4 regions of the Streptomyces sp. NPDC028991 genome follow, and region 4 is predicted to be linked to each of the others. Evidence: riboswitches for the same ligand, from Rfam matches in the RefSeq annotation. Region 4 holds a riboswitch; each other region holds the start of a gene.
The links. A riboswitch is a leader RNA that binds a small molecule or an ion and turns the genes downstream of it on or off. The one in region 4 is predicted to bind cyclic di-AMP.

Region 1: it holds a riboswitch for cyclic di-AMP, as region 4 does, so the genes downstream of both, ACZ4V1_RS09505 (C40 family peptidase) here and ACZ4V1_RS05005 (transglycosylase SLT domain-containing protein) in region 4, are expected to answer to the same signal.
Region 2: it holds a riboswitch for cyclic di-AMP, as region 4 does, so the genes downstream of both, ACZ4V1_RS10285 (M23 family metallopeptidase) here and ACZ4V1_RS05005 (transglycosylase SLT domain-containing protein) in region 4, are expected to answer to the same signal.
Region 3: it holds a riboswitch for cyclic di-AMP, as region 4 does, so the genes downstream of both, ACZ4V1_RS05960 (C40 family peptidase) here and ACZ4V1_RS05005 (transglycosylase SLT domain-containing protein) in region 4, are expected to answer to the same signal.

Annotation. Positions count from the first base shown of each region.
Region 1 is NZ_JBVHVP010000003.1:411,513-414,977, reverse strand. It holds gene ACZ4V1_RS09515 (helix-turn-helix domain-containing protein) at 1-458, opposite strand, end outside; gene ACZ4V1_RS09510 (ATP-binding protein) at 673-1,167, shown strand; gene ACZ4V1_RS09505 (C40 family peptidase) at 1,258-1,731, opposite strand; cyclic di-AMP (ydaO/yuaA leader) riboswitch at 1,735-1,879, opposite strand; gene ACZ4V1_RS09500 (hypothetical protein) at 2,250-2,558, opposite strand; gene ACZ4V1_RS09495 (ATP-dependent Clp protease proteolytic subunit) at 2,566-3,201, opposite strand; gene ACZ4V1_RS09490 (VOC family protein) at 3,399-3,465, opposite strand, start outside.
Region 2 is NZ_JBVHVP010000004.1:18,583-22,047, forward strand. It holds gene ACZ4V1_RS10280 (aldo/keto reductase) at 1-278, opposite strand, end outside; gene ACZ4V1_RS10285 (M23 family metallopeptidase) at 450-1,484, opposite strand; cyclic di-AMP (ydaO/yuaA leader) riboswitch at 1,495-1,652, opposite strand; gene ACZ4V1_RS10290 (PP2C family protein-serine/threonine phosphatase) at 1,896-3,107, opposite strand; tRNA gene ACZ4V1_RS10295 (tRNA-Met) at 3,289-3,362, opposite strand; gene ACZ4V1_RS10300 (dihydrofolate reductase family protein) at 3,418-3,465, opposite strand, start outside.
Region 3 is NZ_JBVHVP010000002.1:391,110-394,574, reverse strand. It holds gene pcrA (DNA helicase PcrA) at 1-1,028, opposite strand, end outside; cyclic di-AMP (ydaO/yuaA leader) riboswitch at 1,279-1,456, shown strand; gene ACZ4V1_RS05960 (C40 family peptidase) at 1,464-2,654, shown strand; gene ACZ4V1_RS05955 (tellurite resistance/C4-dicarboxylate transporter family protein) at 2,682-3,465, shown strand, end outside.
Region 4 is NZ_JBVHVP010000002.1:203,485-206,949, forward strand. It holds gene ACZ4V1_RS05000 (HAD family hydrolase) at 1-592, shown strand, start outside; gene ACZ4V1_RS05005 (transglycosylase SLT domain-containing protein) at 689-1,189, opposite strand; cyclic di-AMP (ydaO/yuaA leader) riboswitch at 1,195-1,362, opposite strand; gene ACZ4V1_RS05010 (polyprenyl synthetase family protein) at 2,052-3,062, shown strand; gene ACZ4V1_RS05015 (LolA family protein) at 3,300-3,465, shown strand, end outside.

The DNA.
Region 1 (3,465 bases), on a different contig from region 4:
TCCACCAGCGTGTCGAGGCGCTCCTCGGGCAGCCCGTCCGCCGCGGCGCGCGTCACCGCGCGGGCGTACTCCGGTGTCTGCAGGAGTCCGGGGACCACCGTGGTCTCCAGCGTGCGCATCGCGCTGGCCTGGGACTCCAGGCTGATGAAATCGCGGTAGGTCGGCGGCAGTACCCCTCGGTAGGCGTGCCACCAGTGGTTGCGGCCCCCCGAGTCGTCGGAGCCGGCCAGCATCACCAGCAGCTCCCGCAGCTGGTCGTCGGCCACGCCGTAGGCGTCCAGCAGTAACCGTACGTCGGCCGGTTTCGCCCCGCTCGTCCCGGTCTCGATCCGGCTGACCTTCGACTGGTGCCAGCCCACCAGCCGGGCCGCCTCGCCACTGGTGATCCCCGCCGACGTGCGCAGGGCGCGCAGTTCCGCGCCCAGCTTCCGACGGCGCACCACGGGGCCGTGCTGCATGGGCCACTCCTTTACTCCCTGTGAGTCGCCCAAATACGCTCTGCCGTCGCAGAGTTCACCGCTTCGAGCGACAGATATATGCATATCTTGGTGGATCGCCGCCCTTCACGAGCCTTGTGATGGCACTCTGGCGGCGAAGCACCAGTCCGGGACCGTACTCGAACCATCCGCTCCGTGTCCGGCTGCGGTCCCGTGGGAAAGGGACGACGTCGCCATGGCAGACCACCTGGAAGCATCCGTCACTCTGCCGAGCGAACCCGCCTCGGTGGCCGCAGCGCGTACCTATGTGGTCGGCACCCTGGCGGAGTGGGGTCTGCCGCCGGACACCGACCTGTCCGAAACCGTCCGGCTCATCGTCTCCGAGCTGACGACCAACGCGGTCCAGCACACGTTCGGGCAGTCACCCACCTTCACCGTGGGCCTCGTGCTCGACCGCGACGAGCGGCTGCGCATCGGCGTCACCGACAGCCATCCGCGGTTTCCCAAGCGCCTGCCCGCCGCCGTCCAGCAGGACAACGGCCGGGGCATGGTGATCATCCGCTGGCTGACGGCGGAATGCGGCGGCAAGCTGAGAGTGCGGCCCACCCGGGAGGGTGGCAAGACCATCTCCGTCGAATTTCCCTGGGCGCCACCGGGCGGCCCGGTGCCCGCCGAACCGGCGGCCACGGCCGTCGGACGGGCCGTGGGAAGGCAGGGGACCCAGCGGTGAGGCGCCGACGGCCCCCGGCGCACCGCATGCGGATACCGCGCACCCGAGGGGGTGACGGCGGGTCAGGGCACCGTCACCCCCTCGGGCGCGCTACTTGACCCGGCCGTACCAGACGCTGCCGGTCCAGATCTTCTGCAGACGCACCACGTCCCCGGTCTTCGGGGCGTGCCAGATCTTCCCCTTTCCGGCGTAGATGCCGACGTGGTAGACGCTCCGGCCCGAGTGGAAGAACACCAGGTCCCCGGTCTTGCGGTTCTTGGCGGAGATGTGACGGGTCTTGTTGTACTGCTGGGCGGCGGTGCGCGGCAGCTTCTTGCCGGCCTTCTTGAACGAATACAGGGTCAGCCCCGAGCAGTCGAACCTGCTTGGTCCGACGGCGCCCCATTTGTATGGCGCGCCCTTCTTGGAGGCAGCGATCTTGAGGGCCTTCGTCGCATGGCTCGCGGCGGCCGCCTCGGAGGCGACGCCGGGGACCACTACGGAACCGCCGACGGCGGCGAGGGTGAGGGCCGAGGCCGTACCGGCACGGGCCATCATCGACGGGACACGATTCAGCGCAGACATGCGCAACCCTTCGTCAGCCGCCTGTGAAGGATGACCTGTCGGATTCGGGCTGGCGAAGTTGCCCGGCCACACGAGTGCGGCTTCACCCCAAGGGCTGCTCGGCCCGGCGCGTCTCCCGCGGAGACGACCGTTCCGGCGACCCGTTGTGCTCGGGTCCTCCACTCCTGCCGATCCACTCCTGTCGACCGGTCGTCCGGGCGGCGGCAGGACTCGGCGTCCGCCCGGACCGCCCCGCCGCTGCGGCGGGGGCTTGTCGTCAGTCACGGATCTTGTCTCGCCCCATGGGAAAATCCCAACGGAACGTGCCCTTTGTGTTGTTACTCACCACTCACCCGTTCGGGTGGGCGGTGCTGCGTTCGAGTCATCGTCGAGTGCGTTGCGGACACCGGGACCAGCGGCGGAGTGACTCATTCCGCTGTTCGGGCGCGGGGATCGCGCAAGCCGGGCCGGCCGGAAATCCGAGGTGTTGCTACGCCGAAAGGGGGTACGCCTTTTGGTCCGTTTCGGCTCGTGGCGCCTCAGCTTTCGGAAAGCGGCGGCAGGCTGACGCGTGCCGTCCGCCGTTCACCGTCCAGTACGCGCAGCGCCCGGGTCAGGGTGGCGGCGTGCAGTTCCGTCTCGCCCCGCCGGTGCATCAGCGCCAGTGCGTCGCGCAGGGCGGTCGCCTTGGCGACCAGCGCCTGGGCCGCCCGCAGCCCACGGTAGGTGTCGCCGTCCCGTGCGGGGTTGATGCGGCCGAGCTGGTCGACGACGTCCAGGTACCGGTCGATCAGCTCGGCCTCCGCGCGGGTCAGGGCGGGCAGGGGCGGCAGCTCCGGTGGCAGCATCGGTGGGTCACCTCGCGCCGGGTGCCGCGGACGGGATCGTGCGGCCGGCCACGATGCGGTCGACCAGGCCGTACTCCAGGGCCTGTTGCGCGTCCATGACGGTGTCCCGCTCGATGTCCGCGCTCACCTGCTCCGGGCTGCGGCCCGTGTGCCGCGCGAGGATCTCCTCCAGGCGGGCGCGGACGCGGGTCAACTCGCCGGCCTGAATGGCCAGGTCGCTGGCCTGTCCCTCCACCGGGTCGGTGAGCGCGGGCTGACGGATGACCACTCGTGCGCCCGGCAGTACGGCGCGCTTGCCGGGCGTGCCCGCCGCCAGCAGCACCGCGGCGGACGTGCCGGCCTGTCCGAGGCAGGTCGTCTCCACATCGCAGGTGACATAGCGCATCGTGTCGTAGATCGCCGTCATCGCGGTGAAGGAGCCGCCGGGCGAGTTGATGTACAGCGCGATGTCCCGGTCCGGGGCCTGGTGTTCCAGGTGCATGAACTGCGCCATCACGTCGTTCGCCGAGGTCTCGTCGATCGGCGTCCCGAGGAAGACGATCCGCTCCTCCAGTAGTTTCGAGTACGGGTCCGTCGTCCGGCTCCCGGTACTCGTGCGCTCGGTGAACTCGGGCAGGACGTGACGGGCGGACGGTCGGGTCATGGCGGACCCCTCCTCGTGACGGAACGTCTTCGGCTGCACTACCTCTGTAAAAAATGTACAGGACGTACGTTACGAGGGCGGGGATGTCGCGGGAATCGGGCGTTCGCCGACGGCCGAAGCCGAGTGAAGCCGAGCAGCCGAAGCCGAGCGGCCGAGGGGCCGCATCGCCGAAGGGCCGAAGGGCGGCACGGCCGCGTTCATCCCCCGTTCGGCGGCTCGTGCAGACCGAAGGAGGAGCCCTGGTCGTCACGGCACAGTGCGAAC
Region 2 (3,465 bases), on a different contig from region 4:
GGGTGCTGGCTGACCTTGGTGGCGAGGACGACGTCGCCTCGGCTGCCTCGGGAGGCGAGCCACTTGCCGATGAGGGTCTCGGACTCCCCGCCGCTGTTGCCGTCGACCCACGCGGAGTAGGAGTCGGCGGTGTCGAGGAAATTGCCGCCCGCGGCCGTGTAGGCGTCGAGGACGGCGAAGGAGGTGTCCTGGTCGGCGGTCCAGCCGAAGACGTTGCCGCCGAGGGCGAGCGGGAAGACCTCCAGGTCGGAGGAGCCGAGTTTGCGCAGAGAAGTCATGTCCTGCGTCAACGACCGTACTGGACGGGGCGATTCCGGAAACGGGGCAAAGTTCCCGCAAACCGCCCATCGCGCACCGGCAGCCCTGACGTCGGGGGGACGCCGTCAGGACCGCCGGGGATCAGCGGAGACGGGCAGCGCGCGAGGCGGGAATCGGGGGTGAGGCGGGAATCAGGGGGTGAGGCCCTTGCTCTGCAGCCACGCCATCGGGTCGATACCGCCACCGCCGGCCGTGTGGACCTCCATGTGGAGGTGGGCGCCGGTGACGTTGCCGGTGGCGCCGACACGGCCGATGACGTCACCGGTGGTGACCTTCTGGCCGACGCTGACGCTGATGGAGGACTGGTGGGCGTACCAGACCTCGGTGCCGTCGTCGAGGGTGAGCACGGTCTTGTATCCGTACGACCCGTCCCAGCCGGCCGACGTGATCGTGCCGCTGTGCACCGCCTTGAGCAGCGTGCCCGTGGGGGCGGCGAAGTCGAGGCCGGTGTGGTGGCCGGAGGACCAGTAGGCGCCGGCCTGGCCGAAGGTGGAGGAGATCGTGTACGAGGAGGTCGGCAGCGTGTACTGCTTGGCCAGCTGCGCGAGCCGCTCGGCCTCGGCCTTCTTCGCGGCCTCCTCCTCCGCCTTCTTCTTGGCGGCGGCGGCCTTGGCCTCGGCCTCCTTCTCCGCCTTGGCGGCGGCTTCCGCTGCCTTCTTCTCGGCGGCGGCCGCGGCTTCGGCGGCGGCCTTGGTCTCGACCTGGGCCTGCTGCTGCTCGGCCTGCGCCAGGATCCGGGCGCGCAGCGACTCGCCGGCGTCGGTGGTGCTCTCCGAGGTGGTGTCGGCGGAGACCGTGGCGATGCTGCTGAGCGGGGTGGTGGAACCCTCCGGCTCCGGCTCCTCCTCGTCGGAGATGAGCGAGCCGACGTTCGGCAGGTCCGGCACGGAGATCGACACCGGCGGCTTGCCGGTCTGCGCGCTGGCCATGCCGCCCGCGCCGACCGCGGCTATGACACCGACGCCGAGGACGGTGGAGCTGCGGGCGAGTCCGCCGCGCTGCTTGGCGACGCGGTGCCGGCCGCGTACGGGGCGGATGGAGTCCGCGGTGGGATTCCACTCCTCCCAGGGGCCCTCTTCGGTGCGGTAGCCGTCGTAGCCGAAGGTGTCGGTGTCGTGCCCGCTGGGCACGAACGGGGCCTCGGGGGCAGGCCGGTTGGACGCCACGTGGGCGTACTCCTTTCCTTCCTTTCGCCTACCGGGTTAGCTGACGGGTTCGGAGCAGGAAGGTCTCCTACGCGCGTATATCCGCCGTGTCTCCACGGCGTCGTACGAGCGATTCACCCCAATGTGGTGGTTCCCCGGTTCCCTTGCGGGATTCGGCGCGTGCGCACGGAGCCGCCTTCTGTGACGGCTGGGACGACCGCGCTGCGTTATCGAACGTTAATAGACGTGAGGCTCGGATTCCAAGCCGTTCCTCTTGATCATTAACGAATCCGGCCGGGACGTACGCCTCGTGACCGGTGAAAACCGGGCGAGTTGACCGGCTCTCGGTATTCCCCCTTCCATCACAAATTTCTGACGGTGTATCAGTTGTTATGCGGAGGGCGGTCGGTCCGTCACGTCCGGTGATATCGATCAAGGTCGTCGTACGGCGAGCAGTGCCATGTCGTCGGCCATGCCGCCCCCGGAGTGCCGGCGCACGTCGTCGGCGAGGGTGTCGAGCAGTTCCACCGGGTGCCGGAACACCCGGCCGGCCAGCCGGACGTGCGGATCGTAGAACTCCCCCCGCGTGTCCCGTGCTTCCGACAGCCCGTCGGTGTACAGCAGCAGCGTGGCCCCACCGGGGAACTCGGCCTCCTCCGCACGGTCGGGCCACACGCCCAGCTCCCCCATGCCGAGCGGCAGCGCCGACTCGCGGGCGGGCAGCGGCCGCAGGGTGCCGTCGGCGTACAGCAGCAGGGGCGGCGGATGGCCGCGGTTGACGATGCGTACGGTCCCGTCGCCGTGCGGGAGTTCGGCGAGCACGGCGGTGGTGAACCCCTCGAAGGCGTCCAGCCCCTCCCGCCGGGTGCCCTCGCGGGCCAGCGCCCGCTCCAGCCGTTGCGCCACCGCCTCCAGGGTCGCCTCCTGCTCGGCGGCCTCCCGGAAGGCGCCGATCACGACGGCGACGGCGGCCACCGCGCCCATGCCCTTGCCGCGCACGTCGCCGACGATGAGCCGGATGCCGTGCGAACTGTCCTGCACCGCGTACAGATCACCGCCGATGAAGGCGTCGGCCTGCGCGGCCTCGTAGCACGCGGCGATCTCGAAACCGCCGATCCGCTCGGCGGGCTCCGGCAGCACGGCCCGCTGGGCGGCCTCGGCGATCTCGCGGACGGAGACGAGACGCTCGCCGGTGCGGCGGACGAAGCCGTTCACGAGTACGGCGAGCACGGCGACCGTGGCGATGGTGATCAACTCGGTGAGCGAGTCGACGTAGTGGATGACGCCCTTGCCGAGCTGCAGTCCGACGACGGCGGCCACCACGGCCAGGCCGGTGAGCGCCGTGCCGCGCCGTGAGTAGACCGGGGCGGCGACCAGGGGCGCGGCCGTGTAGAGGGGGCCCGCGGTGAAGTACCTCGGGGTGAAGATGTCGTACAGGATGGCGACGACGATCAGCAGCACGGGGAGCAGGCGTAAGAAGGTCCGCCCGTACGAGGCCCGCCACCGCCGCACCGGCCCCGTGGCCTCGGTGACCGGCAGGGGCTCCGGCCGGTCACCGAGGCCGGGGTCGGGCACGGGATCGCGGGGAAGCCGGCCGCCGGCCCGGGCGTAGGCTCCCTCGTCGTCCACGTCACCTGGCCGCACCACTCGTCTCCCGCCACCCCGCACGTCCGCGCCGCTTGCCGTCCCGTCCCCCAGGTTTCCCGGAGCGGGGGCGGGGGGCGAGCCGTGGGGGCCGGTCGGGTGAGGGTGGCGGGTGCCGGGATCACGTCCGTGAACGCACCGAAGGCCGGAATCCTCATGGATTCCGGCCTTCGGCCTTGAGTAGCGGGGACAGGATTTGAACCTGCGACCTCTGGGTTATGAGCCCAGCGAGCTACCGAGCTGCTCCACCCCGCGCCGTTGTGTCTCTACTGTACGTCATCCCGGGGGTGGAATGCACATCCGTATCCCCCTACCCCTCCAGGTGGCGGTTCGGCGCCTTCGCCCGCTGCTCGTACTC
Region 3 (3,465 bases), 190 kb from region 4:
AGGATGTTACGGATGGTGGCGCCGCGGAAGGCGTAGATCGACTGGTCGGCGTCGCCCACGACACACAGCTCGGCGGGCGGGACCTCGGCCTCGGGCGGCACGTCGACGGGGTGCTCGGAGGTGCCGACCAGCTCGCGGACCAGGGAGTACTGGGCGTGGTTGGTGTCCTGGTACTCGTCGACCAGGACGTGCCGGAAGCGGCGGCGGTAGTGCTCGGCGACGTCCGGGAAGGCGCGCAGCAGATTGACCGTCGTCATGATCAGGTCGTCGAAGTCGAGGGCGTTCGCCTCGCGCAGCCGCGACTGGTAGAGGGCGTAGGCCTGGGCGACGGTCTTCTCGAAGCCGTCGGCGGCCTGGGCGGCGAAGTCCTCCTCGTCGATCAGCTCGTTCTTCAGATTCGAGATCTTGGCGCTGAAGGACTTGGGCGGGAAACGCTTGGGGTCGAGATCCAGGTCGCGGCAGACGAGCGCCATCAGGCGCTTGGAGTCGGCGGCGTCGTAGATCGAGAAGGACGAGGTGAAGCCGAGCCGCTTCGACTCGCGGCGCAGGATGCGGACGCAGGCGCTGTGGAAGGTCATCACCCACATCGCGTTCGCACGCGGGCCGACGAGCTGCTCGACGCGCTCCTTCATCTCGCCCGCGGCCTTGTTGGTGAAGGTGATCGCGAGGATCTGGCCCGGGTGGACGCTCCGCTCGGCCAGCAGGTGGGCGATGCGGTGGGTGAGCACGCGGGTCTTGCCCGAGCCGGCGCCGGCCACGATGAGCAGCGGGGAGCCGGAGTGGACGACGGCGGCGCGCTGGTTCTCGTTCAGCCCCTCCAGGAGCGCCGCGGCGTCCAGGGCGGGGCGCGGGGCGCCGTCCCGGTAGTGGGCGTCCCGGTCCGGCGGCGCGTCGAACTTCCCGCCGAACAGATCGTGCGGAACCGGCTCCGGTCCGTGATCGTCGTCGGGCGGCGGCGGGGGTTCCTCCTCGTGACCGCGGGGGATCTGGAGGCTCGCCAGGAAGCTGTCGTCAAAGAGGCTGCTCATCGCTCTCCGAGTCTAGGGCGCCCCACCGACAACCCGGCGCCACCCCGGAGAATGGCCGGTATCCCGCCATGAGCACGCGCTGCGACAGAGCGGACCACGAAGAGTGACCGCGCGGTGGCCGGGAGGCGGCCCCACCCGGAGGTCACGAAAATGTATCGGGCATATCACCCACCAACCTTCACAGCCGCCACACGAGTTGGCTACGGTTCGGACAGGCCGCACGACCCCCTCCGGCGAACGTCGCCGGGCCGCGCGGCCTCCGCCGAGTCCGGTGTGCCCGCACGGCGCCCGGAGCCGGGGACCCAACCGAGAACCTTGGGGTGAATCGGCCGTACCGCCCCCGACGGGGCGGACCCGCCGTAGGGCAAACCTTCCGAACCACCGCCCGAACCCGACAGCTAACCCGGTAGGCGGAGCGTGGAAGGAGTCGCCTCCTTGGCGTCGCACCGCAAGTCGCGTCCCACCGGTACGCGCGTCGCAGGAATACGGCCCCCCGCCCTCGCCACGGCGGCCCTCACCTCCGTCGCCCTGCTGTCCCAGACGGCCACCGCGGCACCGTCGGACGACGACAGGCCGAGCCTCGAAGAGGTCGAGAAGAAGGTCGACGACCTGTACCGCCAGGCGGGGTCGGCGACGGAGAAGTACAACGCGGCCAAGGAGAAGACCACCAAGCAGCGCAAACGCGTCGACACCCTGCTCGACGACGTCGCCAAGCGCACCCAGAAACTGAACGAGGCGCGCGAGGAGCTCGGCTCCTTCGCCTCCGCGCAGTACCGTACGGGCGCCTCGATCCCGGAGACCGCGACAGTCCTGCTCGCGGACTCGCCGCAGGACTACGTCGACCGGAATCACCTGCTGAACCGGCTCACCGGCCGCCAGAAGGACGCGGTCGACGACTACGCCACCCAGCAGTCCGAGACGATGGAGAAGCGCCGCGAGGCCACCGAGAGCCTCGAGACGCTCACCGAGTCGCAGAGCGACCTCAAGACCGCCAAGGCCACCGTCCAGAAGAAGCTCGCCACCGCGCGGGAGCTGCTGTCGGAGCTGACCGCCGAGGAGAAGGCCCGGCTCGCGGCGATCGAGAAGAAGAAGCAGGAGGAGGCCGCCCGCAAGGCCGCGGAACTCGCCAAGCGGCAGGCCGAGGAGCGGGAGCGGCAGGAGCGGGCGGCGCGGCAGGAGAGCGACGCCGCCGCGGACACCCCCGGATCATCCGGCTCCGGCGACACCGGTACGGGAACCGGGTCCACCACGCCGGACTCCTCCTACGGCACCAAGGCCGAGAAGGCGCTCGCCTTCGCCCGCGCACAGATCGGCAAGCCGTACGTGTGGGGCGCCACGGGCCCCGGCTCCTACGACTGCTCGGGGCTCACCCAGGCCGCCTGGAAGGCCGCCGACGTGACCCTGCCGCGCACCACCTACGACCAGGTCGACGCGGGCACGACGGTCCCGGTCGCCCAGGCCCAGCCCGGTGACCTGGTCTTCTTCTACGACGACCTCAGCCATGTCGGCCTCTACATCGGCAACGGCATGATGATCCACGCCCCGAAGCCGGGCGCGTACGTCCGTGAGGAGTCGATCTACTACGACGGCGAGTCGTCGATCCACAGCGTGGTGCGCCCGGCCTGACGCGCGGGGCTCTCTAGCATCGGGCGCATGTCATCCGGCACCTCCCCCGCCTTTCCCTACCCTCTGCGCGCCTGGTGGGCTCAGCGTCCGCCGGCCGCCGGGGCCGCGGTCATGGCGACCGGCATCCTGTCGGTCGCCCTGCACCTGACGGGTCACGAGGTCCTGTCCCGGATCGCCCTGGTCCTGGCCTGCGCCGCCTGGCTGACGCTGGCGGCGAACTTCGTCTACCTGCTGCTGGTCGAGCGCGCGCAGTGGGTGACGCGGGCCGGGACGCCGGGCGCGCTCACCGCCGTCGCCGCGACGACCGTGCTCGGTACCCGCTTCTCCCTCTTCGGCTGGTCACCCGTGGCGGCGGCGCTGCTGGTGCTGGCGGCGTTGCTGTGGCCGGGGCTGCTGCTCCTGGTCGTCACCCACTGGGGGCGCAGGATGCCGGGCGCCGTGTTCCTGGGCTGCGTGGCCACGGAGGGGCTGGCCGTGCTGGGCGCCACGCTGGCCGCGGCCACCTCGACGCCCTGGCTGGCGTACGCGTCGCTGGTGCCGTTCTGGCTGGGGATCGTGCTCTACCTGATCGCGCTGTTCCGCTTCGACCTGCGGCAGGTGGCCCGGGGGTCCGGGGACCACTGGGTGGCGGGCGGCGCGCTCGCCATCTCGGCCCTCGCCGGCGCCAAACTGCTGGCGGCGGCCGGGACCGGCATGTACCTGTGGAACAACGACGACTACGCGGTCCTGCACGACGTGACCGTCTTCCTGCTCGCCCTCGACCTCGCCTGGTACGCCGTACTGCTCGCCGCCGAGATCGCCTGGCCCCGGC
Region 4 (3,465 bases):
GGTGTACGACGCCGGCGCACACCGGATGCTGTGGTCGGTCACCCTGGAACGGGAGCTGGCCGAGACCGCGCTCGGCAAGATCGAGGCCGAGGTGGGGCAGGTGCACGCCGCGGTCGACCAAGACGGCGTCGACGGCCTGACGCTCATCGAACCGGGCTACCTGATGCCCCACCCGACGCTGCCCGCGGTGCGGGTCGAGCGGCGCGACGAGCTGTGGAGCGCGCCGATCAGCAAGGTGCTGCTGCGCCACCCCGACCTGACCGACGACGAGTTGGCGGCGACGGCACGCGCGGTGGTGGGCTCCCTCGCCACGGTCACCATGTCGGGGCCGGGGACGGTGGAGCTCCAGCCGTGCGGCATCACCAAGGCGACCGGCCTCGCGATGGCCGCCGAGCGCCTGGGGCTGGGCCGGCGGCGGACGATCGCCTTCGGCGACATGCCGAACGACATCCCCATGTTCGACTGGGCGGCGCACGGCGTCGCCATGGCCGGCGCCCACCCCGAACTCAAGGCGGTGGCCGACGAGGTCACCACGACGAACGAGGACGACGGCGTGGCCGTCGTCCTCGAGCGGATCTTCGGAACCTCTTAGTACGCCTCGGCGCGGCTCAGTACGCCTCGGCGCAGCTCAGTGCGGTGCGGCGCAGTTCGGTGCGGCTCCGCGCAGCCCGGTGCGGTTCCGCGCGGATCAGTACGCGCCGAAGACGTTGTCCATCGAGCCGTACCGGTCGGCCGCGTAGTTGCAGGCGGCGGTGATGTTGGCGACCGGGTCGTACGGGTCCCAGGAGGTGCCGGGCACGTGGTACGCCTGGAAGGTCGGGTCGATCACCTGGAGCAGGCCCTTGGACGGGGTGCCGTTGATGGCGTTGATGTCCCAGTTGTTGATGGCGAGCGGGTTGCCGGACGACTCCCGCATGATGTTGCGGTGAATGCCCTCGTACGACCCGGGGATGCCGTGCTGCGCCATGACGTCGAGCGACTCCCGGATCCAGCCGTCGAGGTTGTCCGGGTACGTCGTCGCCGCCGTGGTGGCGGACGCGGCGGAGGTGGTGGCGGCCGGGGTGGCCGCGGAGGCGCTGGTGGCGCCGATGAGCGGCAGGGCGAGCACTGCGGCGCCGGTGCCGGCCACCGCGAGCTTCCGGGCGAGGCGGGCGGTGCGGGCGTGACGGTTCTGACCGTTGGCAGACATGCTTGAGTCCCTCTCCTTACGCCTGCGAGGTGAGCTGTCGGGTTCGGGCGGGGAGGTGCCCGGCCGGGCCCTGACGGGCACGGCTTCACCCCAAGCCGCTCCGGTGGTGACCGGTGCGGCGACTTACCTGGGTCCCCCGCTCCTGCCTGCGAGTTTGTTGGCGGATGACTGTGTGACCGGGCGGTGGCAGGATTCGGCGTCCGCCCGACAGGCCGGGAACGTATGCGAGAGCAGATGTCCGAAACAAGTGCAGGAATCACCCAACAGTCCTGTTGACCTTGGTCTGGGGTGTTTGAGGCGCTTGATCCTTTGCGGCTGCCAAGGCTCAACTGGCTTGCGGCGCAAAGGGAGGGCACAGCCGGCGGCGGGGTTGCCTACAGGTGTGCGGGAGTGAGCCAACTCACTGGCCTCAACAAGGATGGCAAATCGGGCATTCAGGCCAACAGGGAGCCAATCGGCCGTAGGCCGGGAGGGCTTCGGATGCCGGCCGGCGGCCGGATGGGCTCGCCGTCGTGCGCGCCCCGTCTCTCGCCTCGCCCTGAGCGGTGTTTCGGCGCGCCGTGCGGGCATCCGTTCGAGGTGAGGGTGGAGTGCGCCGAGTGGGTGACGTATTCGCAGTGCGGGCCGTTGGGGGGAGTGATGTGATCTTCCGTGGCGGGTTCCGGCCCTGGCGATGTCGATCAATGTCTGCTCATATCACCTGATCAAAAACATACTGTGCATGATCTGATACCGACCGGCCTGTAACGGTGGGCGCTCGCGGTGATCGAAAGGTGACCGGATACGCTGACTTGAGTGGTGGCAGCGACCTATCGACAAACCAGGTAATCGCCAGTAGACACCAGCAGACAGGAGACCCCTCGTGACCGTCGTCGGGCCGTTCGGGCTGAGCGTGCGGGACCAGGCTCTGGAAGCCGATGTCCAGGCCGGATTGGTTGCTGTCGAGGAAGGGTTGCTTGAGGCAACCAAGAGCGAGGTTCCGTTCATCACGGAGGCCGCCCAGCACCTGGTGCGAGCCGGCGGCAAACGTTTCCGGCCACTGCTGGTGATGCTCTCCGCCCAGTTCGGCGACCCCTACGCCCCCGGGATCGTGCCCTCGGCCGTCGTCGTGGAGCTGACCCACCTCGCCACCCTCTATCACGACGACGTGATGGACGAGGCCGCCGTGCGGCGTGGCGTATCCAGTGCCAACACCCGCTGGGGAAACTCGGTCGCCGTCCTCACCGGCGACTTCCTGTTCGCCCGCGCCTCGCAGATCCTCGCCGACCTCGGGCCCGAGGCGGTCCGCGTGCAGGCCCTGGCGTTCGAGCGGCTCGTCACCGGCCAGATCCTGGAGACGGCGGGGCCCCAGGACGGCCGGGACCCGGTCGACCACTACCTGGACGTGCTGGGCGGCAAGACGGGCTCGCTGGTGGCGGTCTCCTGCCGGTTCGGGGCGATGATGTCCGGCGCCGACGAGACGGTCGTGGACGTGCTGACCCAGTACGGCGAGCGGCTCGGTGTCGCCTTCCAGCTCGCGGACGACGTCCTGGACATCGCCTCCGACTCCCACGAGTCGGGGAAGACGCCCGGGACCGACCTGCGCGAGGGAATCCCGACCCTCCCGGTGCTGCGGCTCCGGGAGCGGGCGGCGCGGCTCGGGCTCGCCGAGGACATCGCGCTGTGCGAGCTGCTGGACTCCGACCTGAGCGACGACGCGCGGCACGCGGAGGCGCTGCGGCTGCTGCGCGCCCACCCCGCGCTGGAGCAGGCGCGGCAGGACACCATCCGGTACGCCAAGGACGCCCGGGCGGCGCTGGCCCCGCTCAGGGAGTGCGAGGCGAAGGCCGCGCTGGTGGAGCTGTGCGACGCCGTGGTGCACCGGGCCGGCTGAACGCCCGGCCGCGTACCCCGCCCCCTACGGGCCGGGGGAGTCGCGGCCCCTCCGTGTCATCCCGCAGGAGTAGGCGGAGTTGAGCCCGCGGTCTGACGATTCCCCTTGGCCGATTTGGTCAGATGGACACCACGGAAGACACCAATCCTCACCGATTCGGGTGAGAATGGCGGCTCACGGGTGAACGAGTGCGAGGCCGTGGGACAGCCGCCGCCGACGACGGAGGTAGGGCACACAATGGCACCGATCGATTCCGACGACAGCACGACCGCCGGTGAGGGCGAGGACCTGCGGTCCGGACGGCGCAGGGCCGCGCGGTACGTCGTCCCGGTCGCGGTGATGGGAGTGGCGGCCGCGACGATCGGCCTCGTCCCCGCCCTCGCCGACTCCGGGGACCCGGACC